Regions from separate parts of the Colwellia sp. Bg11-28 genome, predicted to be linked through region 2. Evidence: predicted binding sites of a transcription regulator. Region 2 holds the regulator's gene; each other region holds the start of a gene.

Region 1 (10,190 bases), on a different contig from region 2:
AAAGATCTTTTTATTGTTACCCAGCGACATAAGGGCCTAGGCGGCTTTCCAATAGCGACGCAAGAAGACGTGTTATCACTAATGTCAGGTGGTTTTGACTCAGGTGTTTCAAGTTATCAAATGATCAAGAAAGGTGCACGTACTCACTATTGTTTCTTTAATCTTGGTGGTTCTGCTCACGAAGTGGGTGTTAAACAAATCAGTTATTATTTGTGGAACAAATTTGGTGCCTCACATAAAGTTAAATTCTTTGCGGTAGACTTCGAGCCTGTTGTTGCTGAGATTCTAGAGAATGTTGAAAATAGCCAGATGGGCGTGGTACTTAAACGCATGATGATTCGTGCAGCCACAAAAATAGCAGAGCGAGGTAAAATTCAAGCACTTGTTACGGGTGAAAGTTTAGGTCAGGTTTCAAGTCAAACCTTAACTAACTTAAACGTTATCAATCGTGTAACTGATACGCTGATTTTACGTCCATTAGCCGCTTACGATAAGCAAGATATTATTGATATAGCGCGCAAAATAGGAACAGAAGAATTTTCTAAAACCATCCCAGAATACTGTGGAGTTATTTCTAAAAAACCAACGGTAAAAGCTGTTTTATCTAAAGTTGAAGAAGAAGAAGGTAACTTTGATTTTGATGTTTTAGACAAGGTTGTTAGTGAAACGCGTGTTTATGATATTCGCGATATAGGCAAAGAAGCGGAAGAAGAAATTCATGCTGTAGATCTTGTTGAAAACATTCCTGAGAATGCTGTTGTTGTAGATATTCGTAGCCCTGAAGAAGAAGAAGATAAACCGTTAGAGCTAGGTGATGTTGAAGTTAAGCACATTCCTTTTTACAAATTATCTACACAGTTTGGTGACTTAGATATGACGAAAGAATACTTGTTATATTGTGATCACGGTGTGATGAGTAAACTTCAAGCCTTATATTTACTTGATAATGGTTTCAAAAATGTAAAAGTGTACCGTCCTTAACTTTTAGACTTAACCTCTAGAGCTAACGTTAAGGTTTAGCACCTGTTGCCACAGACGAGTATTCTCTGGCGTGGCAACATTATTTTTCTTACCTAAGCGGTGAATATAACCGTTAATATAATCAACCTCTGTAGATCTTCCCGTCAAAACATCACTTCTCATTGAAGAGCAGTTTTTCGCTGTTGCTAATGCTACTTTATGAACCATTGCCTTTAAGTCAGTAAATGCTAACGTTATATTTTCAGTTTGGCTCACTTCGCTTATTTCATTTAATAACGCATTGATCTGTGCAGAAAACTTCTCGTCATTTACCTCGCCATTTTCAATGTTATTAATGGCAGTGATAGGGTTTATCACACAATTTATTGCCAACTTTACCCACTGCTTTGTCACTATGTCTTGATGAAAGCTTACTTGGGGCAGGGCATGGTTCAATAGATTGGTGAGTTGAGTTTGTTGGGATACACTTAATTTTCCAGAAAGTAGTCCTATATCGGTTTGACCTAATCCTGTATGGGTAATCGCTAATGGTGCATTTCGTAAACAGCCATGAGTTGTTAACATCGCCAGTATAATTTGCTGACGGGGTAGTAGGCTCTCCACATCCGTAAAGGTACCCATGCCATTATGAGCAAGAATAATGATGCAATGAGGATTAATGTTCTTAGCTATTTTCTTTATTGCGGTGGCAATATTAAATGACTTTAGACATAAGATAATTACATCAGCTGACTCTACATCAACCGCTTGACTATAGGTTAGCGGATAAGTTTTTTCTTGAGCTTGCTGGTAGGTGATAAATTGATAAGTGGCTATCTCTAGCTCATGGTTACTCAGTGAATTTTGATTCGAGGCAAGTAAAGTAACCTTCTTGTTTTTATTGACGTTTGGGATGTCGCTATGTGAAATATTCTGTTGAGATAAGTGATGGTACCAAAGAAGTCCCATTGATCCTTGTCCAACGACAACAATATTATCTAGCTTATTAATCATGAGTTTATTATGTACCATTGTATTAAGTTCGTAGCAGTGAGTAACATTTGTAGTTACAACGTATTGACTCTAGTTCTATGGAAAAACTTGCGGTACAGCCATTTCGCTAACACGAATAAACTGATGCCTACAACATCAGCAATAAAGTCTCCGAATTGCCCCGTTCTATACCCCAAAAAGGATTGGCCAATTTCTGTCAAAGCGCCATAGAAAATAAGAAAAGGCACAGAAAGAGACAGTGACAATTTGATAATAGAGTGGCAAACCCAGGTTAAAATGAAAAAGCTAGTTAAGTGCCCTATAGTATCAATCTCTGGAATTTGAAATATGCGCTTTCGTAAAACATTGGGTAAAAATTCATGCGCGAAAAGCAGTAATAGAATTACGACAATGACCGTAATAAAAAAGTAATAATGCGGGCGAGCTTTCACAAGTAATCTGCAATTAACTAAGTAAGTTATTCAATATTAGCATGATTAACACAGTATTTCTTGTTGCACTTTTCTGTCCTGCATTGCTGTTAAGTTGCCGCATAACATATATTCTTGCTTCAATTGGTACTTTAGTTGCGTGCATTAAACGTGAAGGTATAATAGCGGTATTGAGTTAATCCAACCTACATAGAGAAAAATTATGCCATCAATGGATATCGTATCAGAGACTGATTTAGAAGAAGTAAGAAATGCTGTCGACAATGCTAATCGTGAAATTACTACCCGATTTGATTTTCGTGGTGTTGAAGCAAGTTTTGAATGGAAAAAACCTAATATTATCCTTAAAGCTGAAGGTGACTTTCAATTAAAGCAAATGTGCGACTTGTTAAGAAGCCAATTAGCTAAGCGTAATGTTGATGCTAAAGCAATGGCCGTTGGAGATGCAAGTGCTTCAGGTAGAAATTGGAGTCAGCAAGTAACGTTTAAAGAAGGTATAGAGCAAGATATGGCTAAGCAACTAGTGAAGCTTATCAAAGGCGAAAAGCTGAAAGTACAAGCTGCGATTCAAGGTGAACAAGTTCGTGTAACAGGTAAAAAGCGTGATGAATTACAAGCGGTAATGCAATTAGTGCGTACTGCTGAGCTAGAACAGTCGTTTCAGTTTACTAACTTTAAAGATTAAATTTTAGCCAACTAAATTGTGACAACCAATTCAAAACCATAACTTTAGTTATGGTTTTTTTATGTTGGTTAAAATTAAAAGCATAATTGATCTAAATACTTCTATTGAAGCGTATTGTAGGTTTTGAATAGCATTCTAGTCTTTGAATAGTATATTAACCTAAGGAAAGTAAATGAAATATCTGGCCCTTTGTTGGAGCCTAGCATTATTGAGTAGTGCTGTGTTTGCGGACGGAGATAGAGGAGACGTTAGAGAGCGTATTGAACCGAAAGGTTTTTTGTATGGCTTAGGTTTAGGTATCAACCAAGAGATATATTCTGGCTATGATTATCGAGTCATTCCTTTACCTATTATAGGTTACCGAGGTGATAATTTTCGGGTTTTAGGGCCCTTCGTTAGTTATGATGCATTGGAATTTTCTGATATTGAATTGACTGTGCAGATCGCCCCTCGATTTCAAGGCTTTGATGAGTCTGACAGTTTTATTTTTGAAAATATGCAAGAAAGAAAGTTTTCTATGGATGCTGGATTAGGACTTTCTTATCAGAAGAAGGACTGGAAAATAGGCCTTTCAAGCATGTTTGATGTACTTGGCAGATCTAATGGTTATGAAGCTAAAGCTAACATCTCGCGTGTGTTTCGCAAAGGTCCTTTGTTCTTTGAACCAAGTTTAAGTGTCAGCTATTTAGACAGCAATCATGTTGATTATTATTATGGTGTGAAGGCAAGCGAAACTAATGAATTTACATCTCAATATCTTGGTAAATCCGCACTAAATACTACTATTTCTTTATCCTTGGCCACGCCCATTTTTTTAGGTGGCTTTACCCGTATTGTAGTTGATTACACTTGGTATGATTCAGCAATAACCAATAGCCCATTGGTTGAAGATGAAGCTAATATGAGTGCTCGTTTTCTCTTTAGTAAGTTTTTTTAACTATATCACGGCATTTAGACTAGCTAAAATCTCGTGTTGTTTTCTTTGAAGTATTACTTACCTCAAACGACTTCTCGACATTTTTAATTCAATAGCTACTTTAGGCGATGATGGTAACTTATTGTCAATTGCCATTATTAGTCCGATTGCTATAACTCACCTGAAAATGATCACTTATTTAGTGCGATTAATGTAAGTATTCGTGGGATTAATAACTCACTTAAGTAGATGTACCAAGGGAATTAGCTCTAATATCTAGCAAGATTATTTATATTTATTATTTTCTGATATGAATAAAAGGGGAAAAAAGGCTCTATAATTGATAGTCATCATTATGGGCTATATACATGTTTGAGCTCTATCCAGAAAAGGCTAAACATGGCGTTAAGTACTGTAATAGGTGGTTATTAGCTCGATTTATGATTTAGACGATAAAAACAGTATAGACGTCTATACGTTTAGATGTTGACATATCTAGTGATCTAAGTAACAGTATAACTCTTAATTATTATGTGTATTTTTTGTTAGGTAGCGTCATGCCCATTAAAATTCCCGACCAATTACCAGCGTTATCAATTTTAGATAATGAAAATATTTTTGTTATGTCTGAGAACCGAGCAGCATCTCAAGAAATTCGTCCAATGCAAGTCGCTATTCTCAACTTAATGCCGAATAAAATTGAAACTGAAGTGCAGATATTGCGCATGCTGTCTAATACACCGTTACAGATAAATATTGAATTTATTCGTATACATAAAAATGTGTCCAAAAATACGCCAGAAGAGCATCTAGAAAACTTTTACCATTTGTTTGATGATATAAAACACAAACAATACGATGGTCTAATCATCACAGGTGCTCCGCTAGCTTTGCTTGATTATTCGCAAGTGAAATTTTGGGATAAAATTTGTGAAGTGTTTGATTGGGCAGAAAAAAATGTAACTTCAACCATGTTCTCATGTTGGGCTGCACACGCTGCGTTATATCATCACTACGGTTTAAACCGTCATTTGCGCAAAGAAAAACTTTCTGGTGTGTTTAAACACAAACCGCTTGATGATAAAGAGTCATTAACGAGAGGATTTGATGAAAACTTTAATGTGCCACATTCTCGTTATGGTTACATTGATAAATCAGATTATGAAAGCATTCCTCAAATACAGATATTAGCTGAATCTGCTGATGCAGGTGTATATTTAGCTGCCAGTAAAAACAAACAGCAAGTGTATTTGACGGGGCATCCTGAATACGATGCAAGCACATTGCATGAAGAATATTTACGAGATAGTAATAAAAGTGCTGATACTGCTTTACCCAAAAATTATTATCAAGATGATGACGCCAGCAAATCACCTGTTGGTTCATGGCGTAGTCATGGTAGTTTGCTCTATACTAATTGGCTTAACTACTATGTTTATCAAATGACGCCATATCAATTAGATGCTTCAAATATTAGAGCTATTCACCCTGATACTGTTATTTAGTTTTCACTAAAAGACCAACTAAGATTAATTAGTTGGTCACTATTATTTATCTTAGTCAGCCATTAAATAACTTTCGACACAGCGGAAAAAGAACATGAAAAAATCATCATCATTTGCCTTATTTGAGCAACAGTTAGCAAAAAACATTTTAATTTTAGATGGTGCAATGGGCACCATGATCCAAGCATATAAATTTGAAGAGCAAGACTTTAGAGCGGAACGCTTTGCTGATTGGCATACCGATGTAAAAGGCAATAACGATATGTTAGTGCTTACTCAACCTGAAATCATTAAAGCGATTCATCTTGAGTATCTTGAAGCCGGCGCTGATATTCTTGAAACGAATACGTTTAACGCAACAACGATTGCCATGGCCGATTACGACATGCAAGAGTATAGCGCTGAGATTAACCGTGTTGCTGCTCAAATAGCGCGAGAAGCGGCTGATGAGTACACTAAAAAGAACCCTGATCGTCCTCGTTTTGTTGCGGGTGTTTTAGGGCCAACTAACCGTACTTGTTCAATTTCTCCCGATGTAAACGATCCTGCATATCGTAACGTTACTTTTGATGAGTTAAAAGATGCCTATATCGAATCCACGTTAGCTTTGATTGAAGGCGGTAGTGACATTATTTTAATCGAAACTATTTTCGATACCTTAAATGCTAAAGCGGCAGTATTTGCAGTAGAAACTGTATTTGACCAATTAGGTGAGCGTTTACCTGTAATGATTTCAGGTACTATTACTGATGCCTCTGGTCGTACTTTATCAGGACAAACTACCGAAGCTTTTTACAATTCATTACGTCATGCAAAGCCTGTATCCTTTGGTCTTAACTGTGCCTTAGGTCCGGTTGAATTGCGCCAGTATGTTGCTGAATTAAGCCGTATTTGTGATACGGCTGTTTCTGCCCATCCTAATGCGGGTTTACCAAATGCCTTCGGTGAGTATGATTTCACCGTTGAAGACATGAACACTCATGTAGAAGAGTGGGCTTCATCAGGCTTTTTAAATATCATTGGTGGCTGTTGTGGTACCACGCCTGAGCATATCAGAGGCATGGCTGACTCAGTTGCAAAAATAAAACCGCGTAAAGTTGAAAAACGTGAAATTGCCTGTCGCTTATCTGGTTTAGAAGCATTAACCATTAACAAAGATAGCTTGTTTGTAAACGTGGGCGAACGTACCAATGTTACCGGCTCTGCCATGTTTAAGCGCTTAATTGTTGAAGAAGATTACGATAAAGCTATCTCTGTAGCTCTACAACAAGTAGAAAATGGCGCGCAGATTATTGATATCAACATGGATGAAGGCATGTTGGACTCAAAAACCGCCATGGTGCGTTTTTTGAACCTGATTGCTGGCGAACCAGATATTGCTAAAGTGCCGATCATGATTGACTCCTCTAAGTGGGATATCATTGAAGCGGGCCTGAAATGTATTCAAGGTAAAGGCATTGTTAACTCTATCAGCTTAAAAGAGGGCGAAGAAAACTTCCGTCACCAAGCTGAATTGCTTCGTCGTTACGGCGCGGCTGTTATTGTTATGGCATTTGATGAAGAAGGACAAGCTGATACGCGTAAGCGTAAATATGAAATTTGTCATCGTGCTTATCATATGTTGGTTGATGAAATTGGTTACCCGCCAGAAGATATTATTTTTGACCCGAATATTTTTGCTGTCGCCACTGGTATTGAAGAGCACAATAACTACGCGGTCGATTTTATCGAAGCAGTTGATGACATTAAGAAAAATCTACCTTATGCGATGATTTCAGGTGGTGTATCTAACGTTTCTTTCTCCTTTAGAGGAAACAACCCAGTGCGTGAAGCCATTCACGCAGTCTTTTTATACTATGCCATTAAAAATGGTATGGATATGGGGATTGTTAACGCTGGTCAATTAGCTATTTATTCAGACTTACCAGCAAATCTAAAACAAGCGGTAGAAGATGTTATTCAAAATAAGGACGATGGTGCGACTGAACGCTTACTTGATATTGCGCAAGAGTTTCATGGTAAAGCTGGCGGACAAGCCTCAAAGACAGATTTAACTTGGCGAGAATTACCGATTAACGCGCGTTTATCTCATGCGTTAGTTAAAGGTATTAATGAATTTATTATCGAGGATACCGAAGAAGCTCGTTTAGCGTCAGAGAAACCATTAGATGTCATTGAAGGGCCATTGATGGATGGCATGAATACTGTCGGTGATTTATTTGGTGCGGGTGAAATGTTCTTACCGCAAGTGGTAAAATCAGCCCGTGTAATGAAACAAGCGGTTGCTTATTTAAACCCTTACATCGAAGAGGGAAAAACTGAAATAAGCACCAACGGTAAAGTATTGCTCGCGACGGTAAAAGGCGATGTACACGATATCGGGAAAAACATTGTTGGCGTAGTACTGCAATGTAATAACTACGAAATTATAGATCTTGGCGTTATGGTTTCATGCGATGATATTTTACGTGTCGCTAAAGAAGAAAACGTCGATATCATCGGTTTATCGGGCTTGATCACACCGTCGCTTGATGAAATGGTTTATGTTGCTAAAGAAATGAAACGTACAGGCTTGAAACTGCCTCTATTAATTGGCGGTGCAACCACGTCAAAAGCCCATACAGCAGTAAAAATTGAGCCGCAATATGATGAACCCGTAGTTTATGTATCAAACGCTTCACGTGCGGTATCAGTAGTAAGTAATTTATTATCAAATGAGCATAAAGCAAAGTTCTTTGCCAGTACCCAAGAAGAATATGAACGCGTACGTGTTCGTCATTATAAAAAAGGTCCGCGCTCAAGTTTAATAAGCCTTGAAGCTGCTCGTGCTAATGCTACTAAAATTAATTTTGAAGATTATACGCCTAAAAAACCTAACAAACTGGGTGTAACTGTCCTTGATAATATCGATTTGAATGAAGTTAGAAAATATATTGATTGGACGCCATTTTTCATGACATGGCAAATGTCTGGTAAGTATCCGCTTATTTTAAAACATGAAGTGATTGGTGTTGAAGCAACAAGCTTATTTAATGATGCTAACGCCATGCTTGATGATGTTATTAATAATGAAAAAATATGTGCTAGAGCAGTATTTGGTTTGTTTCCTGCAAACAGTAATCAAGATGATATACAGCTATACACAGATGAAAGTCGCAGCGATAAATTAATGAGACTTCATCAACTACGTCAACAAAGTAAAAAACCAGCAGGGCAGTTTAACCGTTGTTTAGCGGATTATATCGCACCAGAAGACTCAGGCATTGAAGATTATGTTGGTGCTTTTGCTGTGTCAGCAGGTTTTGGTGTTGAAGATTTAGTCAAAGTTTTTGATGCAGATCACGATGCCTATAATTCAATATTACTTAAAGCGGTAGCGGATAGATTAGCGGAAGCGAGTGCTGAATATTTACATGAGAAAGTGCGTAAAGAATATTGGGGTTTTGCCCCCGATGAAGATTTAAATAATGACGCGTTAATTCGCGAAAGTTATCAAGGTATTCGACCTGCACCAGGATATCCTGCTTGTCCTGAGCATACTGAGAAAGGTTTATTGTGGGAGTTACTCAATGTTAAAGAAAACATTGATATGGACCTCACCTCAAGTTATGCGATGTGGCCAGGTGCTGCAGTGAGTGGTTGGTACTTCTCGCACCCAGAGTCTAAATACTTCGCGGTAGCAAAATTAGCTAAAGATCAGGTGCTAGATTATGCAGTTCGTAAAGGATTTACCTTAGAGCAAGCAGAACGTTGGTTATCTGCAAACTTAGACTATGAACCAGAGTAAGCTGAACCAGAATAAACTGAGTCGTTTAAATAGGTGAACTGATTACCTATTTAAGTTACACAAGTTGAGACTAATAAAAAAGGCTGCACCATGTTTATCATGGTGCAGCCTTTTCGTTTTCTAGTTAATGCTTTTTAGTAAAATGAATTTTGCTGGTAATGTATTACGTTATTACAAGCACTTTACTGGCCTTGGCTTATACCTTAGCTCATATCTTAATTATGCTGATTGATATAAGTCTGTTTGTGGTACTTCAAACTTATTATTGAATTTGGCGGATAATACTCCTTTACGATGTGCTAGTGCTGATTGTAGTTTTTTGGCTACTTTTGCAATGGCAACATAAAGTTGTTTGTCAGAAGCATTTACGGTTACTTTTTCACCTTCATACAGTGTGGTTACTTCAAGTTTTTGTAGATGCGGTTCAACGGTAATGGTCGAGTTTAGCGTCATGATTGACGGATAATGTTTAGAGATTTTCGCAAACTTATTTTCGATAGATTGCTTGATACCTTCAGTTATTTCAACGTGGTGTCCAGAAATTTTAATCTTCATAGTCTTACCTCTTTTGTTATCTTTAACTTTATCTGTGTCGTTATCTTCAATTTCATAATCCTCCTTCAGTCATAAAAATGCAATAGAAAAATGGTAGATAAATGCAATTAAATGTAACCCGATTTTTAGGGTTTTTTGGGCATGAAATATGCTAATAAAAAACTAATAAATAATTGAGTTGTTATTCAAAGAATTAATTAAACCAAAAATGACAAAGCAAAAAAAACGGCAAGTAACTTAAGTTACTTGCCGTTTGAGTTGTTCGAAATAGCTAATGCCTTGTAGTTAATTTCTAGTAGTTAACACCAAAGTTACACTGAACAGGTTATTTAAAATG
Region 2 (10,190 bases):
CTTTTGTCATCTCATGGTGGACTGTATTTAAGAGCTCAATTGAACAAGGTTCAGGTAAAATAGCAATCACGCTATGATTATTATCACTACCAACCAAGTTCAATGGTTTAGCGGCTTTTAATGAGCGTTTAAAGCGCGCCCTGATATCACCACGTTCAGCTACGCGATGGCCAACGGTTGCGATAATAGCAACCGGCTTAAAAGTAATTTCAACATCATGACTCGCCAACCAATCACTCAAGGCTTTTTGTTGTCCTTGTGTGATGACCATAAAGCCCTTTTGGTCATCTATACAGATAGGGGAAAACTCAGCCTTCGCCCTAGTTGCAGCTTCACCTATAAAGCTCACCGATTGCGCTAGCAATAAATCATTAAGGTAGGTTACAGATAACTCTTGCTTAGCAATCTGCCCAAACTTACCAATTTCAGTGCCGATGACTTGGGCATCAAAACTACTAGCGACATGCAGATGGGTATGATGCTCACTTAATGGGTTAATCAATGGTAATAAGGTTTTAGCATGCAAAACGGGGTTACCCAAGCGGCCTAGTTCTTTTGCGACGCCATTGGGTAAACGATGTAATTTTCTAGCGCTAGGAACAACACGAGGATCGGCACTGTAAATACCATCAACATCTGTCCATAGAGTCACATTTCCAGCGGCAACTAAAGACGCGATAATAGTCGCGGAGTAATCACTACCGTTACGGCCTAAGGTACAGCTTTTACCACGAGAATCTTTACTGATATAACCAGTAATAACCGCTAACTTACCAAACTGACGTCTTTGTCTTAATTGTGCAGCACTTAGCGCAGTATCCACTACGCAACTTTGTTCATTATCGATAACAAGAAAATCACGAGAATCGATACTATTACTTGGGCAAACTTGCTCATTAAGTAACGCCGACAACAATCTTGCTGACCATACTTCACCTAAGGCTAAAACATCATTGTGATGCTGAACAATATCCGCGGTTAACCAAGTCGTTAATTGCTCAATGTCTTTATGCAACCTAAGCAATAATTGCTTGGTATTATTAGCATTCAATAATTCAGTAATAAGTTGCGCTTGCTCTTTCGCTAACTCATCAATCGCTTGAGTTAATTCATCACTTTTTTGTATTGTATCTTCTGCGATGGTTCGTTCGACCAGAGAATAGAGAGCAAATAAACGGTCAGTTGTTTTACCATTAGCTGAGACCACAACGATATCGTTTAACTGACAATTTTCACGGATAATTTCAAGCGCACGTTTAATACATTTGGGCGTTGCTAATGAACTACCACCAAATTTATGTACTTGAATAGCATGTTTAGCCAATTTATTTTCTGCATCTACTTCAGCAATAAAATCAATATCTGCAATTTCGTTGCTAGACACTGCTTTATCTTCGTTGACCTTATTTACAATCGTATTCTCTTGTTTCATCTCTCTGCCTGCTAATCTGTTTGTTATTACAGTTGGCTCTGCGTTAAACCATGGGCTAAATCAGCTAATATGTCATCAATATCTTCAATGCCTACAGATATACGTACTAAAGACTGAGTAATCCCCGCTTCAAGCTGATCTGGGATTGTCATACCTGCATGTGTCATAGTTGATGGGTGACTGATCAGACTTTCAACACCACCTAATGATTGTGCAAGGGTGAACAATTCGAGGTTTTCAAATAATTTTTTTACCGCTTCAACGTCACCCTTTATTTCAAAGCTTAACATTGCACCAAAGCCATACTGCTGTTTTTTGGCAATATGATGACCTGTGTGTTCAGGAAAACCTGGGAAATATATCGCATCAATAGCATCGTGATTTTTTAAAAAATCAGCAACTCGTAGCGCATTTTCTTGGTGTTGCTTCATTCGCACCGGTAATGTTTTTAAACCACGTAACGCGAGGAAACTATCAAAGGCACTGCCGGTAATACCAATACAATTCGCCCACCACGCTAACTGCTCACCTAACTCTTCGGTTTTAGCAACGACAACACCGCCCACTACATCACTATGACCATTAATGTACTTAGTGGTTGAGTGAAAAACAATATCAGCGCCTAGCGTAAGAGGTTGTTGCAGCGCTGGAGATAAAAACGTGTTATCTACCGCGACTAATGCACCTACTGCGTGACACGCTTTGGTTACTACTTCAATATCTACCAAACGTAATAAAGGATTACTTGGGCTTTCAAGTAACACCAATTTTGGCTTATGTGCTAACGCATTATCCAGTGCTTGTTGATTATTTTGATCCACAACAATAAGCTTGAATTGACCACGTTTAGCTAAATGAGTAAATAATCTAAAACTACCGCCATAACAATCATGAGGAATGACGACCGTGTCTTGGGTAGATAATAACTGACAAATTAAATGCACTGCTGCCATGCCAGTACTGGTAACAATACCAACACTGCCTTGCTCTAACTCTGCAATCGCGCCAGCAAAAGTAGCTCGTGTTGGGTTACCCGTACGAGAATAATCAAATTGGCGTTTGTTATTAAAGCCCTTTAATGAATAGGTACTGGATAGGTAAATAGGAGCAACCACAGCGCCATGCTGCTGGTCGGTATTAATACCGGCTCTTACTGCCGAAGTGGTAATATTACCTTTTTTAGTAATCGACATTTAGTTCTCTCCATTAATTATGCTAGGTAATGAAACGCAGTGTTTAATTCGCATGTTTTATCAGTAATAACGCCGATATATAGCAACATCAGCGTTTAGATGTTTGGACGTCTATAACTCTAAACACTTTCATTAATTGGGTCAAGTAATTTTAGACTTCTAAACTTCTACTTGACTGGTTTTATGCAACAGGTAAAATCTATACTATTACATTTTAGAATACGTTATAACAAGATAGAGGAATATCGATGGCTCAGTGGAATGAAGAGTATATAAATCCCTATGCCGAACACGGTAAAAAGAGCGAGCAAGTAAAGAAAATTACCGTTTCTATTCCTTTGCGCGTCTTAAAAGTGTTGACAGATGAACGTACTAGACGCCAAGTAAATAACCTTCGCCATGCTACAAATAGTGAATTGTTATGTGAAGCGTTCTTACATGCATTTACTGGGCAACCCCTGCCTGATGATGAAGATTTAGCAAAAGATAATAATGAGAAGTTACCTGCAAGTGTCAGACGCTTGCTTGAAGCAAAGGGAATTACTGACTTTAGTGCTTACGAAGTTGAGGATGAATAACGTTTAACGATAAGTTAAACACACAAAAAAGGTACCTAATAAGTGCCTTTTTTATTGCCACTTTGTATTTGAAAAATCTGAGTAAGGCATGCGCCTCTGTCTACAAAGCTGAAAAAACAAAGCATAGCGCTTAACTGCACTTAAAAATACCGCCAAGAGCAAGGTCAGATAATTTGCTAGTTATCTATATGTGCTAATATATAACTTAGCAATTCATAGCTATTTGGGTTGTGATTCGTTAGCTCTTCTACCTAAGGCGAATACTTTGAGTAAAGAAAAAAACATAAACAACGCTGATGACACCATTAAAGATCAGATATTAGCCAGTATCGATTCCTTTATATATACCAAAGATTTATCGGGCAAATACACCTATGCAAACCAAGCGGTTTTAGATTTATTTGAAAAAAACTTAGCAGATGTTATTGGTTTTGATGATACTCACTTTTTTGATTTAGCTTTATCTAAACAATTAAAAGCAAACGATCGTATGGTGATGGATCAAGTAATCCGCATTGAAAATGAAGAAAGTAACTTTATCAGAGCGAAAAATGAAACCCGTATATTTAAAGTGGTCAAAAAACCACTTTTTGACCACTTAGGTAATGTAAACGGCATTTGTGGTATATCGACAGACATTACAGTAGAAAAACAACTACAAGAACAAGTCAATGAACAAAGTTACTTACTTGAGACCATGCTTAATAATATAGATGCCCATATTTATGTTAAAGACTGTGAACGTACCTTTTTATATGTGAATAATCGCGTTGCCGAGTTATTTGGCGATAAGGCCGAGAACATCATAGGTAAAAAAGATACTGATATTTTACCCAAAGAAATTGCCGAACATTTTTACCAATCAGATAAGCAGGTTTTTGAAACCAATCAAAAACAGGTCATTGAAGAAACGACTCATGGTGAAAATGGTGATAACTGTCACTACATCAGCACTAAAGTCCCCTTTGATCGGCCAGATAAATTACCCGCATTAATCGGTTTTTCAACTGATGTGACCGAACTATTCAAACTTAAAGAAGAATTTAAACTACTTGCCAATACTGACCCATTAACCAATTTATATAATCGACGCTTTTTCATTGAGCAAGCAGAAAAAGAGTATCAACGTGCAAAACGCTATTCATTGTCTATGACACTGATCTCCATTGATATTGATCATTTCAAAAGCATCAACGACCAATTTGGTCACCCTGCGGGTGACCAAGTATTAATAGAAATTGCTAAGCAATTAAAAGCGAGTTTACGGCAAACAGATATTCTAGCGCGCATCGGTGGTGAGGAGTTTTCTATTCTGTTACCTGAAACCTCGGCGATGTCAGCCATGACCTTTGCAGAGCGTATTAAAGAAGAACAAAGCAGGTTAATCATTACTGGTGATTGGCAGGGAGAAATAAACCTTTCGGTGAGTATCGGTGTTTCAAGTCTTATCGCCAGCGACAAGGCCTTTGATGTGTTATTTTCTCGTGCAGACAAAGCCTTATATCAAGCTAAGAATACCGGTAGGAATACCGTTTGTTATCTATAATACCAATCGGATTAAATTATCGATATGAAAAAAGCCAATATACATGGTAACGAGTATATTGGCATTAACTACTTAATCATCTGATTTAACTATACTTTTAGTGTCTCATTTACTCATTATGATTCTTGCTTATTCACTCTAAACCAATAGGTAGTGAATAATAACCCCGTAGAAATCAACACTGTTCGATAATCAATTTGAGAGACTAACATCAGTAATGTTGCTGAGCGTGACGTATCTTGATCGACTGATACATCAGCAAGATGTTCAGGAGTCATAGAGAAATAATCCATCAAGAAATGCCCAAAGAATGGTTGCGATAAATGTAGATAGTGAACCACAATTGCTTCAATGACCAATAACGCGACTATCGGTAATACCGCCCATAAAAAAGGTGCTTTATTCGCGTAAATAGATGCCAACATTAGCCAACTGTACAGAGGTAATAACCAAATAGCGATTGGTACGAGTGTTAACCAAATATAACCTACGCCACTTATTATGTCTGCGCCTGCCAGCATGCCCCATAATGAAATATCAAACCCAATAGATAATACTGAACAAGCAATCACTGCCAGTACCAATATAAATAACATCAGCAATGTCGCTGCCATAAAGAATATCACTGGAATGACAATAGCACCGGTTAATACTTTACTGGCAATAGTCATTTTATCTGACACAGGCAACGAACGCCAAAACATCACTGATTGGTCTCGTCTTTCGTCAAATAAGCAGGTAACAAAATAATAAACTTGCACAATAAAGCCTATTGCAATGAATGGACTAAACAGCGCTATCGCAGAAACAAAAAATACTTCACTGATACGGTCAGATGATTGAAATTGAGCTAAATTCTCAATCCCTATCATCAATTCTTTCATATCAACGCCATTTAATATCACACCAAGTAGAGGAATGAATATAAAGACTCCGGCTAAAGTCACTGGCACCCAAGTCAGCATGCCATTAAATTCCCACAACTCTTTTTTAATTGAGGCTTTCATTATTGTTGTATTCATTAACAAGTCTCCTTATTCATCACACCAACAAAAACATCGGCTAAGCTCGGTATTGATACTTTACCTAAACCTTGTAACGTTTCTTTATCTTGATTATCAAATAACATGGTCGTTAATCCCATCATGCTATTTTTAAATAAAGGATTCAGTTCATCCGCTTGAGGTAACTGTTCATTAGCTACTGCCACTATATTAAAGCGCTGTTTTATCTCCTCAGTACTTTGTGCCAATACTATTCTCCCATCCTGAATAAAAGCAACGTCTGTCAATATGTGTTCAATCTCTTCGATTTGATGAGTAGTAACCACAATACATTTATCTTCGTTATAAAAATCTTCTAATAAATGATTATAAAACTCACGACGAGTTAGAATATCTAAACCTAGGGTTGGTTCATCTAAAATCAGCACCTTGGCATCAATGGCCAGAATCAGCGCTAAATGCAATTGCGCCACCATACCTTTAGATAAAGCTTTAACTTTATCGCCTAACGCAATATTGGTTTTTGCTAAAAATTCATGGGCTTTTTCTAGATTAAAATTCTTGTGGATATCTTGCATATAGCTTAAGGCTTGTGAAACTTTTAACCATTTAGGCAATATAGCTACATCGGCAATATAAGCGACATCATTTAACATGCTAACGCGATCTTTTCTTGGATGATGACCTAGAACACTGATATCACCTTCAAAATCGGTCAAGCCCAATATAGCTTGTAAACAGGTAGTTTTACCTGCGCCGTTAGGTCCAACCAAACCAACAATTTGTCCTGCGTTAACAGAAAAGTTCACTGACGAAAGCACCTGCTTGTTGCCAAATGATTTACTGACATTATTTACTGAAATTAATGAGTTCATAATTACCCGTCCCAGCTGCTGGTTAATAGTTGTTCTGGCGAGAGTTTAAGTCGAGTGATTTGCTTTAATACTTCTGGCCACTGGTGTGACAAGAAGCTTTCACGTTCTCTGTCTAGCATCAAAACTTGTGCTCCAGGCATAACAAACAAACCTTTACCACGTTGTTTTTCTACAACCTCTTCATCCTGTAACATTTGATACGCCTTTGAAATAGTCATTGGGTTAAGCTGATACTCAGCAGCTACCTTTCTAACAGAAGGTAAAGCCTCTCCTTCTTTGATATAGCCATCTAATATACGAGTGACTACTTGCTGATACAGTTGTAGGTAGATTGGTTTTTCTGGATCCCATTGAGGTGTCATGCCCTATTCCTTGAATAATACCAAAAAGATACTGGTGTTATACATCACTAGCACACCGAAACACAAGTACAGTTATTATTAATTTTTAGTTTTTTGTCGTACTACAAGACCTTAACGATTAAACAAAGGCATTCAAAATATTGATAATTAATAGGAAATGACTTTTATATTATGAACGAAGTAACAATGTAACAGAGTATGTTTTTCGGTATTAATTTATGAAATGCTGAGTTTAGAAGGTGTAAATAGACAAACGCAACACACCCCCATTGAAGGATAAGAAGCTTGGCAAGGGAAAAAATTAATAGGGAGTTACAAAAATATGATTCTATTTACCGATTAAAATAGAGCAATAAAAAACCGCTATTAATTTACTTAAAGTAAGTTAATAGCGGTTTTTTTTTATTTACTATAAAGCTGGGTTTATATTCCAGCGATAATTAAAGCATCTTATTTATGATAAGGCTTACTTAAACGGTGTACTGATTCAATGAAGTGACCTGCATGATCAGGATTCACATCTGGATGTATACCATGGCCTAAGTTAAATACGTGACCTGTACCACCTTCACCGAAGCCTGATAGTATTTTTGAAACTTCTTGTTCAATACGTGGCAATGGTGCATATAACATTGATGGATCCATATTGCCTTGTAGAGCAACTTTATCACCAACACGTGCTTTTGCATTTTCAATATCAATGGTCCAATCTAGGCCAACTGCATCACAACCAGTTGCCGCGATAGATTCTAACCACATACCGCCATTTTTAGTGAATAATGTCACTGGCACTTGACGACCTTCATTATGACGCGTTAAACCATCAACGATTTTCGCCATATATTGTAATGAAAACTCATTATAATCACGTGGAGATAATACGCCGCCCCAAGTATCAAATACCATTACAGATTGCGCGCCTGCAGCAATTTGGGCATTTAAATAACTAATGACTGAGTCAGCCAACTTATCAAGTAACAAATGTAAGGTTTGTGGCTCAGCAAACATCATCTTTTTAATTTTAGTGAAAGCTTTAGAACTACCACCTTCAATCATGTAGGTTGCTAATGTCCAAGGGCTACCTGAAAAACCAATCAGCGGTACTTCGCCTTTTAGTTCTTTGCGAATAGTACGCACGGCATTCATTACATAACCTAATTCATCTTCTGGATCAGGTACGGCAATTTTATCAACATCCGCTTTACAGGTAATAGGACGTTCAAATTTTGGTCCCTCACCTGTTTCAAAATATAAACCTAAACCCATAGCATCAGGAATAGTTAAAATATCACTAAACAAAATCGCAGCATCTAATGGGAAACGACGTAATGGTTGAATAGTTACTTCGCAAGCCAATTCAGCATTTTTACATACCGACATAAAGTCACCGGCATTTTTACGTACTTCACGATACTCTGGTAAATAACGACCCGCTTGACGCATCATCCATACCGGCGTGTAATCTACTGGTTGCTTTAATAGCGCACGTAAATAGGTATCATTTTTTAATTCTGTCACCAATAGTTCCTCTTATCTTATGCTTTGTAATCACTTAGACAAATTACTTACGCGTAATAGTGTCACCATGAATCATTTAATTTAGTGATTTAACAGCTGCTATTTGAAAAGCATCTCGTTAATGGTTTTTATGTTGCGCAGTTTAGCATCGACCAGCCATTTGATCTATGCGCTAAATCAACACTCCTGAAAAAATAAACTACCGTTGAATCAATAATAAAAGTCCTTTGAAATATAAAAGTTCAATTTATATAACTTTTTTTTTGATACGCTAAATTATACTTGATTTTCATCAATGAATTTTGAATCAATAGGTTAGCAGTTTATGCCTGTTGAACAAGCCTACTACGAAGGGCATCGTCGAGTTTATGCTCTACTAAAGTTGTTGCGGTGGTAAAAAGGCTTTGGTATAAAATGCCTGCGCTAAAGAAAAACAATAATAAAAACAAAAAATAAAAACAAAGACAGAAAGAAAACAAAAGTAGCTCAAACTAAAAATAATAAAAAATAGTAGCTACAAAAAATTAATAATAAGAAGCTTGGTAACAAGACCAATATGCGAGCATTTCAGGCCTTTCTCTTCGAGAAGGGCCTTTTTATTTGTGCAACGCTATATACTTTCAATAAACAATTCCTGTAAATTTTTTCAGTAAGCATGTTAAAGTAATCTATTACAAAATTTTAACATGGAGTTAATCGTGAAATTATCAATTATATGCCTATCAGCCTCAGTTGCACTTATTAGTTTAGCTGGCTTAACCTCATTCACAGCCAGTGCCATCGACTTAGGCACCATTACTAAATCTTCATCTGAGCAGCTTAAAACGGCCGCTAAAGATATCGGTGTACCATTAGAAACAAGCGCTATGATCGGATATGCTGCGAAGCAATTAAATTTATCTGAAGCAACTGTAGCAGCTAGCTTTGGCTCACTTCTTAAAGTAGCGCAAGATAATTTATCCCCGGAAAACTTTTCTCTCATCAGCAAAGCTGTACCTGATGCACAAAGCTATGTAGAAAAAGCGCCGAAAGTAACTAAGTCTTCAATGAGTTCTTTATTATCAAGTGCTGGCGAAGCCGGTAAAAAAGCAGAGAGTTTAGATTACTTAAACTCAGCCTTTGACAAATTAGGCATTTCTAGTGAACAAGTACCTGGCTTAATCAATAGCTTTAGCAGTTATTTAGACAAGAGTGGTTATGAAGGCACTGCATCAGCCTTAAAGAAGGGTTTAAGCTTCCTATAAGCACTTGGTCGTTCTATATAGCCACGATTGAAAATCGCTGGCTATAACTCCCTCCACTCTTTTTTACCTATTTAGGCGGAAATACCCACAATACTTTTCCTTGTATTTGTGATTTGCCCACCGGGCCTAATTTCTCAATAGGCACGCTAGTTTTATGATGGCCCTTTAGCCAAAACAAACCATTTCTATCTACTTGCGCCAATGACTTAACAATGTAGCCATAGCGAGGGTGAAACACCTTGAGTAAATTACCTTCTTTTAAGTTAAATATTTTCAACCAAGGCACAACAAAAATATAACTGTTCTCTGGAATAAGAGGTGACATGCTCACCCCTGTCACTTTACAAAAATGAAAACCAAACATAATTTACTCTCGTATAAAATGGTTAACCCTGTAAGTTAGGATATATCAGGGATTCTTCAGGTGGATAGGGACAA
Region 3 (10,190 bases), on a different contig from region 2:
TACTGACTTGGCTACCTGCACTAACAGGTAAAGCGGTGATGATTTCACTCACTGTTGCTGTGTGAGCTATGCGCTCTCGCTCTAATGTACCAAGGGCAAGGCCAGGTTTACTGTTATCACAAGCGTTGAGGAATATTAGCGTGAAAAACAGCATAAATAACGTAGGGCAAGTACCGAAAAACTTCGTAGACATGAATATTAATCTCATTGAAATGTAGACTAGTTTTTAGTGTAATCTCAATGAGTTAAAAGTCAATTTATTCTCTAGCTAGAGACTAGATTGAGGGAAGGCTAAGTTGAATAGGTAAGGGCAGTTTAAACACAGTTATTAAGTGTACTGTTGCTCAAAATAGCTCTCAATAATTAACCTAGCTGATTCAGCATCAATATTATCTTTTTTCAAATTTTTAAAACCGCCGCGAGCAAATAGTTGCTCTTTGGCATCGGCAGTGGTTAATCGTTCATCTTGAAACTCAACTTGTATACCAAAACGGCCATGGATTCGGTTACCGAATTTCTTAGCATCTAAAGTCAGTTGTTGCTCACTACCGTCCATATTTAGTGGCAAACCAACGACGATGAAATCAGGTTGCCATTCTTTTAGATACTTAGCTAAGTTATCCCAATGAGGAATTCCATCGGTGGCCTTAACCGAACCTAGTGGCGTGGCACTACCTGTCATTTCTTGGCCTACGGCAACGCCGATATATTTTTTACCAAAATCGAATCCAATAACGGTGCGTTGGCCAATGGGTGATTTAGTTTTAGTCGACATTTTTTTCCTTGAGATATGGTCATTACTTTTAGTAATATTATGGTGTAATTTCATGAAGCATTTGGTGTCGTAATTTATACGCTAGCGCTGAAAGGGCTGCGATTAAGCATGCCCAATATCGGTAGATAAATGGGCGAGATCAATACCCAGTTTTTCAGTAGCCTTTTTCCAACGTTGCTCAATGGGTGTTTTAAAAAGTATCTCAATGTCGGCAGGCGTGGTGAGCCATGAATTAGCCTGTAGCTCTTGTTCTAGTTGACCGGGTCCCCAACCAGCATAACCTAAGGTAACAATGAATTGTTCAGGGGCCTGTTGAGTGCCCAGTGCCATTAGGATATCTTTTGAGGTGGTGATCATCAGCTCTTTACTCAAGACTAAAGAGCTACTCCAACCTGGTTGTGAACTATGCAGAACGAACCCTCTCTGTTGAGCAATAGGGCCACCTGCGAGCACTAATTGTTCTAAGCTATTAGTAATATCAGTGACAAGCGTAATATCATTCACATCATCACTTTTGGTTAACTCACTGTTACTATTTACGTTACCTGTTTTGTCACCTTCATCTGGCTCTATTTGCTTGAGCAAATCAGCTAAGGTGATATTAACGGGCAAGTTGATGATCAAGCCCATAGCACCATCTTCATTATGCTCACAAATATAAGTCACAGTTTTATTAAAATAAGGATCACCCAGAGATGGCATGGCAATCAATAATTGGTTCTCTAAGCTACTCATTGATTGAGACGGTTCTAAATCAAAATCACTCTTAATCGTTGCTCTTTGTTCTAATTTTTGTTGTTTTTCCATGCAATTCAACCCTTATTTATTGATATTATCTTCAATCGCATCCATTAACTTACCACTGATATTTATTGGATAAGCAGCTTCAATTTCACGGATACACGTAGGACTCGTCACATTGATCTCAGTTACTTTATCACCAATAACATCAAGACCAACAAAGTATAGACCACGTTTTTTCAATTCAGGAGCAATTGCATCAGCAATCGCTTTATCACTAACACTAAGAGGGCGAGCAACACCACGTCCGCCGGCAGCCAAATTACCACGAGTTTCACCCTGAGCAGGTATACGCGCTAGGCAGTAAGGCATAGGTTCACCATTAACAATCAGGATACGTTTATCACCATCAGCAATCTCTGGCATAAACTCTTGCACCATCGCATATTGCTCGCCATGGTTGGTTAAGGTTTCGATAATTACGCCTACGTTAACATCGTCTGCTTTAATTCGAAATATTGACGCGCCGCCCATGCCATCAAGAGGTTTAATAATAACGTCTTGTAGTTTATTGTGAAATTCTCGAATTTTATCACTACTACGTGTTACCAATGTTTTAGGAGTAAATTCGCTAAACCAAGCCGTAAATAGTTTTTCATTACAATCACGTAAACTTTGCGGTTTATTTACAATGAGTGTGCCTTCAACTTCAGCACGCTCTAGAAGATAAGTTGCGTAAATAAATTCAGTATCAAAAGGAGGATCTTTACGCATCAATACTGCATCTAACTCACTCACGGCTATATCTTGAGGGTCTGATAACTCATACCAATGCTCACTATCATCAAACACTTTAACTCGATGTGTTGTGGCACGACATTGGCCTTGATCAAGATATAAATCTTTCATTTCCATGTAGTAAAGTTCATAGCCACGTTGCTGTGCTTCAAGCATCATCGCCATTGATGAATCTTTTGCTACTTTAACTTGTGAAATAGGATCCATCACTATGCCGAGTTTTATTACTTTATTTGTAGTCATTTTTTATCCTGTTCAATGTTGATTTTTAATGCTGTCGTTGCAATTCGCAATAAACTTCATTTAAGGTATGTTCTTGTCATAAGCTGTTATACCAATCTCACTAACTTTGTGATCATTTCTACTGGTTAAAATAACCAACTATTTCGTTGTTTATTTAATAATTAGAACAACTAGTTATTAAAATAAACGTCTTATATTTGGTCATTTTTTCTGCGTATAAAATAGATCGCCTAATTAATGAAACTGGTATTATTAATTTGTAGTTGAGAAAAACAATAATAAATTTAGTGTAAATCACCAAAGCGACATTGTAATGCAGTAATTGCCGTTAATGCCGCCGTTTCAGTGCGTAATACTCTAGGGCCAAGCAGTACATCGTGAAAATCACTGTCATAGGCTTGCGTGATTTCTTCATCACTTAACCCGCCTTCAGGACCAATGAGTAATCGAACACGGGTATTTTCCATAGGCAAACTCATGATGGAATGCTGTGCTTTTGGGTGTAAATTAATTTTCAAAGCACTGGTTTCTTGTTTTAACCAATCAGCTAATAACATCGGCTCTGCAACAACGGGCACGCTTGCACGACCACTTTGCTCACAAGCGCTAATGACAATTTTTTGCCACTGTTGACGTTTTTTCTCAAGACGTTCGGCATTAAGTTTTACTCCGCAGCGCTCGGTGAATAAAGGGGTAATGGTATTTACGCCAAGCTCTACCGATTTTTGTAACGTAAAGTCCATTCTATCGCCACGAGAAATACCTTGCCCTAAATGGATATTAAGCGGTGATTCACTGTTGTTTTCCTCTTGGGAAGTAACTTTTACATCAGCTGATTTTTTACTTACATTACAGAGTGTTGCGGTATATTGAAAAGCTTCTTCACCATTGAATAATGTAATAGTGTCACCTTCTTTTAGACGTAAAACGCGCACTACATGACCAAAGGCGTCATCAGATAATGGCACTGTTTCGTTAAGAGCAAATTGACTTTGTTGAAAAATTCTTGGGTTACGCATAATAGGGCTTAATGGAAAATCATGATTATTAAACTAAAATAAGGGCGACAAGGGCAAAAAACAATGAATAAATGTATAAAGTTGTACTCTTTTATTGGTTTCATTTGACTAGCTACGAAATTACACGTAATTTCTTAAGTAATATAAATAAAAAGGATTAACAATGAAAAAAATTATACTTACCACGCTTGCGGCCAGTGTATTTTCTTTAGCACTTGCAGGTCAATCAGCCATTGCTGGTGAAATGATCTCAGTGGATAAGAACTTTGCTAGCCCAATTATTTCATTAAGTGGTTATGATAAAGTTTATATACAAGACTTAGACCTGTCCCACACTAAAATTATTTCACCCCCTTGGATTGATAAAGAAAGTTTCGAGTGGAAAGTCACAGATAGCAATCGAGCTCATTTAAAAGCACGTTTTAAAGAAGGTGTTGAAAAAGGCTTAACTGAGAATAAAGGTCGCTACGACATTGTAGACAAAGAAGGTAAGGGCGTACTTATTGTTGATGTAGAAATTATCAGTTTTATGCCATATGCCTCACAAGAAGATACTGAAACAACAACGAAAGGCTCTGGTGAATTTCATTTATCAGTTCACTTACGTGATGGTAAGACAAGAAGCTTAATTCATATCTTTGAAGGTACACAAGCCATTGGTGATGACTATCAACCTAATACAGCGATGGAGCGTGCTAAAGATGCAAAAAATCTCTTTAAAGCTTGGGGTAAATCATTACGTAAAAAACTTGATGCGGCTAACTAGCGCGAGTGTTTAATAGGATTAAATAGATCTGATTAAAATAAAAAACCAGTTTATCTACTAGATAAACTGGTTTTTTTAGGGATAGAGTTAATGAAAAATCTATCCCTTAATTAGTTAGGAGAGGCTAGGTAATGCTTTAGTGCATAACTCAGTTTCTCCTTAGCTTGATTCGGTATTAACTATAAACCTGCAGCTTTACGTAAATCGTCTGCTTTATCAGTTTTTTCCCAGCTAAAGGCTGTGAAAGTATCATCACCGACGGTCATTTCAAATGGTTCACGACCAAAATGACCATAGGCAGCAGTTTGCTGATACATAGGGTGTAATAAGTCTAACATTTTAGTGATGCCATAAGGACGTAAGTCAAAATGTTCACGTACTATTTCAACTAATCTTTCTTCAGAAATACTGCCTGTGCCGAAGGTATCAATTGAAATTGACGTAGGCTCAGCAACACCAATGGCATAAGATATTTGAATTTCACAACGATCTGCAAGACCGGCTGCCACAATATTTTTAGCAACATAACGTCCAGCATAAGCAGCACTACGGTCAACTTTTGATGGATCTTTACCTGAGAAAGCTCCACCGCCATGACGAGCCATACCACCATAAGTATCAACAATAATCTTACGACCCGTTAAACCACAATCACCTACTGGGCCACCAATAACAAAACGGCCTGTTGGGTTGATATGGTATTTAGTATCTTCAGTTAATAATTCTGCAGGTAATACATGGTTAATAATATTTTCCATTACAGCACTAACTAAATCTTCCTGTTTAATATCAGGGTTATGCTGCGTAGAAAGTACCACGGTATCAATAGCAACTGGCTTATTATCTTCATAGATAAATGTTACTTGTGATTTAGCGTCTGGGCGTAACCAAGGTAAAACACCTGATTTACGCGCTTCAGCTTGACGTTCAACTAAACGGTGTGAGTAGTATAATGGTGCAGGCATTAAGGTAGGGGTTTCATTGGTTGCATAACCAAACATTAAACCTTGATCGCCAGCACCTTGTTCTTCTGGGTTGCTACGATCTACGCCTTGAGCAATTTCAGGTGATTGTTGACCAATCAAATTCATGATGCCACAAGTTGCGCCATCAAAACCAACATCTGATGAGGTATAGCCTATGTCACTAATCACATTACGGGTAAGTTTCTCTAAATCAACCCAAGCATTAGTTGATACTTCACCAGAAATAATAGCAACACCGGTTTTTACCATCGTTTCACAGGCCACACGAGCATGTTTATCTTTGGCAATAATGGCATCTAATACCGCATCAGAAATTTGATCGGCAATTTTATCCGGATGGCCTTCAGAAACAGACTCGGAAGTAAAAAAATGTCTAGACATAAATCCTCAGAAAAATTTGAGTTATACAAAATAATGGGGCGATTCTACACCTGTTGAAAACAACTTTCTAGCTTTTTTACGCCTAGACGGCTAAACGTCTCTAATTAATTGTGATTTTATTGAACTAGCGTAATATTCTGGGTAGGTTTCAGCTAAACGAAGTCATCGAAGGGGAAATTTATTAAGGCTCTAACGCATGTAAAGTAAGTGGTTCCTGCCACAATTGACTAAATATTTGTTCTTGCTGTTTTGTTTCAAGCGAGCTAAAAAATTGATATTGTCCTTGCTGTGTTTTACATGCACTTATTTCTCTTTCTACTAATTTCTTGCTTAATTGCACTGTAACCGGTGCGGCTGTCTCAATAATTGTTACTTGTTGACCGGCAATGAGGCTTATTTGTTTTTGAACAAAAGGGTAATGAGTACAACCAAGTACTAGCGTGTCTATACCTTCTTTAATGAGGGGATTGATATATTGTTTTAACAAGGCATTACAATCGTCACTATTTTGATTACCTTGTTCAATAAATTCAACTAGGCCAGGGCAGGGTTGAATGTGAACTTCAGCACCATTATGGTGTAAGTCAATCAAGTCTTTAAAACGCTGATTTTCGCTGGTTGCTTGTGTCGCTAATATAGCCACTTTTTTACTGATACTCTGCTTTGCAGCAGGCTTAATTGCCGGTTCAACCCCAATGATAGGAATACTCACTTGCGATCTAAGTTGTTCAATGGCATTCACAGTTGCAGTATTACAGGCAATAACTATGGCTTTTACACCCTTATCAATAAGTTGCTTGGTAATGTAATTAACACGCTTGATAATAAATTCTACAGATTTTTCGCCATAAGGAGCATGAAGACTGTCGGCAATATAGATAATATTTTCATGGGGAAGTTGCTCGGTTATGCATTTAGCAATAGAAAGTCCGCCTACGCCGGAGTCAAACACGCCAATAGGGGCTGAGTTAGTAGGTACTTTGTGCTTTATCTCTTGAGTAGTAATAGTTTTTGCTCAGCAATATTAAATAGATTATCCGAACAAATTGTATTGCTTTTCTCGGCCCAAAAGCAATACAATTAATTAAGTAAGGTTTTTTGTTTATATAACTGGTTGTATTCAAGATAAAGCACGGTTTGAAATAGCTGATTTTAAATTTTATCTTGAAAGCTCAATTATTGAGCCGTTTGGTATAAGGAAGTTCATGTCTAATGTTGTTTCAGTAAAGCGCTTTAAAGCATTCCCACGATTAATGTGGATCTTGTTATTTGGTTCATTTATCACCCGTGGTAGTTACTACATGGTATGGCCATTTTTAGCGGTAATCCTTTACGAAAAGTTTGCATTATCTGCCACACATGTAGGGCTCATTCTTTCAAGCGCTGCCGTTATTTCAGTGCTAGTGAGTTTCGTTGGTAGCGCGTTATCTGATCGAATTGGCCGTCATCAGTTAATGTATGCCAGTGGTATTTTATATATCATTTCTTTTTCGATATTAGCTGAGGTGGATTCCATTGCCGGTTATTCGCTGGTGATCACCTTGTGTTCAATTGCTACTGCGCTCTGGCGGCCACTCACCTCAGCATTAATCGGCGATATCATCAAAGATAAAGGCACTCGCGAACTAGCCATGCAGTCATTGTATTTTGTCGTTAATGTCGGTTGTGCTGTCGGCCCAATGTTAGGGCTGTGGTTAGGTTTAACAGGAGAGCAATCAAGTTTTTATATTACGGCAGCAGCATTTTCCTTTTTATTGGTGCTTTTATGGTGGGGCTTTCATCAACACAGTAAGTTAGAGAACGAAAAATCAGTGCAAGCTAATCAAAGGGCTGCCGATTCGCTGGATAATAAAAAAAATAGCATCTCTACTGAGACTCACAATCAAAATAAAACGCAGACTAAAATCACAACGAAAAATAGTGCAAGTAATCAAATACTAAAGGTATTAATGGCTGATAAGTTATTACAATGTCTTATTTTTGCCAATATCTTATGCATGTTTATTTATGCACAAATGGATAGCTCGCTTATACAATATTTAACGCGAGCTAAAGTCCCTGATTTATTACAGCTTATTTCAGCGATGATTTTTACCAATGCGTTAGTGATCATTTCAACGCAATTTCTATTACTGAAGTTAATGGCAAGTTTATCTTTAATTAGCCGAATACAAGTCGGTCTAGTCTTGTTGATGTGCTCACAAATTTGGCTAGCGGTAAATCCATTAACGCTTTTTTGGGGGTGGATTGGTGCGATTGTAGTGATGAGCTTAGCGGAAACTATTTTATTCCCTACTATGAATGTGCATATTGATCGTTTGGCACCAGAGCATCTACGTGGTGCTTATTTTGGTGCAGCTTCATTTTATGAATTTGGCTATGCGATAGCGCCATTAGGCGGCGGTATTATTCTCGACCAACTTGGCGGGTCTTGGTTATTCTTTATTGCTGCAGCGTTAACACTGATTGTCATTTATCTTTACAGTATATTGGATAATTTACCTCGACCTGACTTTGTAAAACTTGAACATTAGATAGTGGTAAATAATACCAAACGGATTAATTTATTGGTCAGCTTAGAGTTACATTAGCGAGCTTAAAACAAGCAAAATGAGTTAAACATAGTTAGTCTATATTTCATTCATTTTGTGATGTTATCAGTTTGCTAATGGGCTCCCGAAGGGCGAGTTTAAAAGGCTTACATGCGGCGTTATTGATTTTGACAAGGGAATAACCATTCTCTTCAATCAATGCCTTGCCTCTAAGCCTTTTAATTCTCGCTAAGTGATCAATAAATTAGTCCGATTGGTATAACACAAAGATTACGCTACTTATTTGCTAGAGGATGAGTCAGCCAGCTTAGGTAGGGTTATTACAAAGTGAACACCAGAAGAAGAGTCCATTATTGATATCTCACCGTGCAGCTGTTGGGTTACTATTCTTTTGGCAAGACTTAACCCTATGCCACTGCTACCCGTCGCACGCTTTGTGGTATAAAAAGGATTGAAGATTTTTATATATTCGCTGTTAGCAATTCCTTGGCCATTATCTCTAAAGTGCAACTTGATTAGATCGAGATAATTTTCAAATTCAATGCTTATTGACGGATTTTCTATATCAACTAAGCCATGTTCTAGAGAGTTTTTACAGAGAATGAGTAAAACTTGTTGCAGTAAATCAGGTGCAATAAAAGCCTGAGTATTATCGTTATCCTGATGTTTTATTTTGTACTTAACGTTATGAATATTAAGGATGTCTTTATGTTTTTTAAAGGTGTTTTTTACTAAAGAGGATAACTCAAGTAATTGATAATTTTTTACATCATTAGACATTAAAAGGTCTTGTAATTTACTGACTTGTTCTGCGGTATGATTAAGGCTATTGCTGAGTAAAGTTACGCTTTCTTTAATTGTACTAAGACCTAATGCTAGTGTGTTTTGACTGAGAGATTTTGAGGCTAATTTTTGCTGGATATTTTCAATGTTTGACTCAATTATGCTAGTGGCCGTTATTCCGATACCTAAGGGGGTATTTATTTCATGAGAAAGCCCACTGATTAAAATTGATAACTCTTCAAGCTTTTGCTTCTCTTCGATAATATGCTGTTGATGCAGGTGTTTTAGCTGTACCTCAAAGCTTTGTTTAATGGCTTCTAATAGTCCAATAGTTGTTTCTGAAAAAACATGCTCTTTGTTGTCTAAAATGCAAAGGGTACCAAATAGACTACCGCTATCATCGACAATGGGCAGTCCTAGATAGGCTATCATATTAAGTTTTAAATCGGGATTGTTATTCCAGTTTTCATCAAGTAGGGCATTGGGAATATTTAGTATCTGTTGTGACTTTATGACTTGTTCACAATAAAGCCCTGAGCCGCTTAAACACTCAGAATTTCCAATAGAGTAGGGATTATCACTGGTACCAGAATTTTTGCAAAAAACGGTGATATTATTTTTTTCTATTTTCATCACTAAAGCAACAGGCACTGAGGCGAGTTTAGCAACGACAGCAAGTGTTTTATTCCAGCTCTCTATTAACTCTTCATTCTTCTGATTATACAAATGTATGCTCCCTATACCGAGACTGGATATCTAACAATACTATCATACTAAAACCCTCTCATTTATTAAAAAAAAAAGATTAGTTATGTCGTACAAAATACAGTATTTATACCAATCAGATTTATTAATGGTTCAATTTTAATGAGGATAAACTTTCAAGAACAAGGGGATTGTTATTTGATTAAGAGTGTCATTAGCGCAGAGGACAAAAGTGACACATTGATTCTATGTCTTGCTGCGAAGTTCACTATAGTGTGTTTGTATGTTAATTCGACCAATGCTCATGAGACTTCAGCAGGCACTATTACTAAAGCTCCATGAGAAAATAATTAATCAGTAACCCTAGCGGTCTAAACCATAATCAATGGCGTAACGCATAAGACCAACGGTTGAATCTATACCAAGCTTTTGTTTTATATT

What was found. Region 2 encodes MetJ, which represses methionine synthesis genes. Its sites were predicted from a motif close to TAGACGTCTAGACGTCTA; they were not measured.
Region 1: a site for MetJ is predicted at 4,471-4,488, ahead of CXF79_RS00895 (homoserine O-succinyltransferase). Genes of this name have one in related genera too.
Region 3: a site for MetJ is predicted at 5,785-5,802, ahead of metK (methionine adenosyltransferase). Genes of this name have one in related genera too.

What each region holds. Positions count from the first base shown of each region.
Region 1 covers NZ_PJBA01000001.1:216,321-226,510, reverse strand. Annotated here, with positions in the region: gene thiI (tRNA uracil 4-sulfurtransferase ThiI) at 1-981, shown strand, start outside; gene CXF79_RS00910 (ketopantoate reductase family protein) at 991-1,974, opposite strand; gene CXF79_RS23315 (VanZ family protein) at 2,028-2,405, opposite strand; gene CXF79_RS00905 (YajQ family cyclic di-GMP-binding protein) at 2,608-3,090, shown strand; gene CXF79_RS00900 (MipA/OmpV family protein) at 3,263-4,027, shown strand; gene CXF79_RS00895 (homoserine O-succinyltransferase) at 4,564-5,511, shown strand; gene metH (methionine synthase) at 5,606-9,298, shown strand; gene hpf (ribosome hibernation-promoting factor, HPF/YfiA family) at 9,518-9,853, opposite strand; gene CXF79_RS00880 (S9 family peptidase) at 10,179-10,190, opposite strand, start outside.
Region 2 covers NZ_PJBA01000003.1:106,298-116,487, forward strand. Annotated here, with positions in the region: gene CXF79_RS03350 (bifunctional aspartate kinase/homoserine dehydrogenase II) at 1-1,432, opposite strand, end outside; gene metB (cystathionine gamma-synthase) at 1,459-2,625, opposite strand; gene metJ (met regulon transcriptional regulator MetJ) at 2,874-3,203, shown strand; gene CXF79_RS03365 (sensor domain-containing diguanylate cyclase) at 3,469-4,749, shown strand; gene CXF79_RS03370 (ABC transporter permease) at 4,866-5,771, opposite strand; gene CXF79_RS03375 (ABC transporter ATP-binding protein) at 5,771-6,628, opposite strand; gene CXF79_RS03380 (GntR family transcriptional regulator) at 6,631-6,990, opposite strand; gene hemE (uroporphyrinogen decarboxylase) at 7,441-8,508, opposite strand; gene CXF79_RS03390 (DUF2780 domain-containing protein) at 9,207-9,752, shown strand; gene sodX (nickel-type superoxide dismutase maturation protease) at 9,820-10,116, opposite strand; gene sodN (superoxide dismutase, Ni) at 10,139-10,190, opposite strand, start outside.
Region 3 covers NZ_PJBA01000001.1:48,093-58,282, reverse strand. Annotated here, with positions in the region: gene CXF79_RS00225 (HlyD family secretion protein) at 1-193, opposite strand, end outside; gene ruvX (Holliday junction resolvase RuvX) at 329-775, opposite strand; gene CXF79_RS00215 (YqgE/AlgH family protein) at 878-1,510, opposite strand; gene gshB (glutathione synthase) at 1,595-2,557, opposite strand; gene rsmE (16S rRNA (uracil(1498)-N(3))-methyltransferase) at 2,842-3,576, opposite strand; gene CXF79_RS00200 (DUF3313 family protein) at 3,740-4,342, shown strand; gene metK (methionine adenosyltransferase) at 4,522-5,709, opposite strand; gene murI (glutamate racemase) at 5,891-6,661, opposite strand; gene CXF79_RS00185 (MDR family MFS transporter) at 6,915-8,243, shown strand; gene CXF79_RS00180 (GAF domain-containing sensor histidine kinase) at 8,541-9,770, opposite strand; gene CXF79_RS00175 (response regulator) at 10,113-10,190, opposite strand, start outside.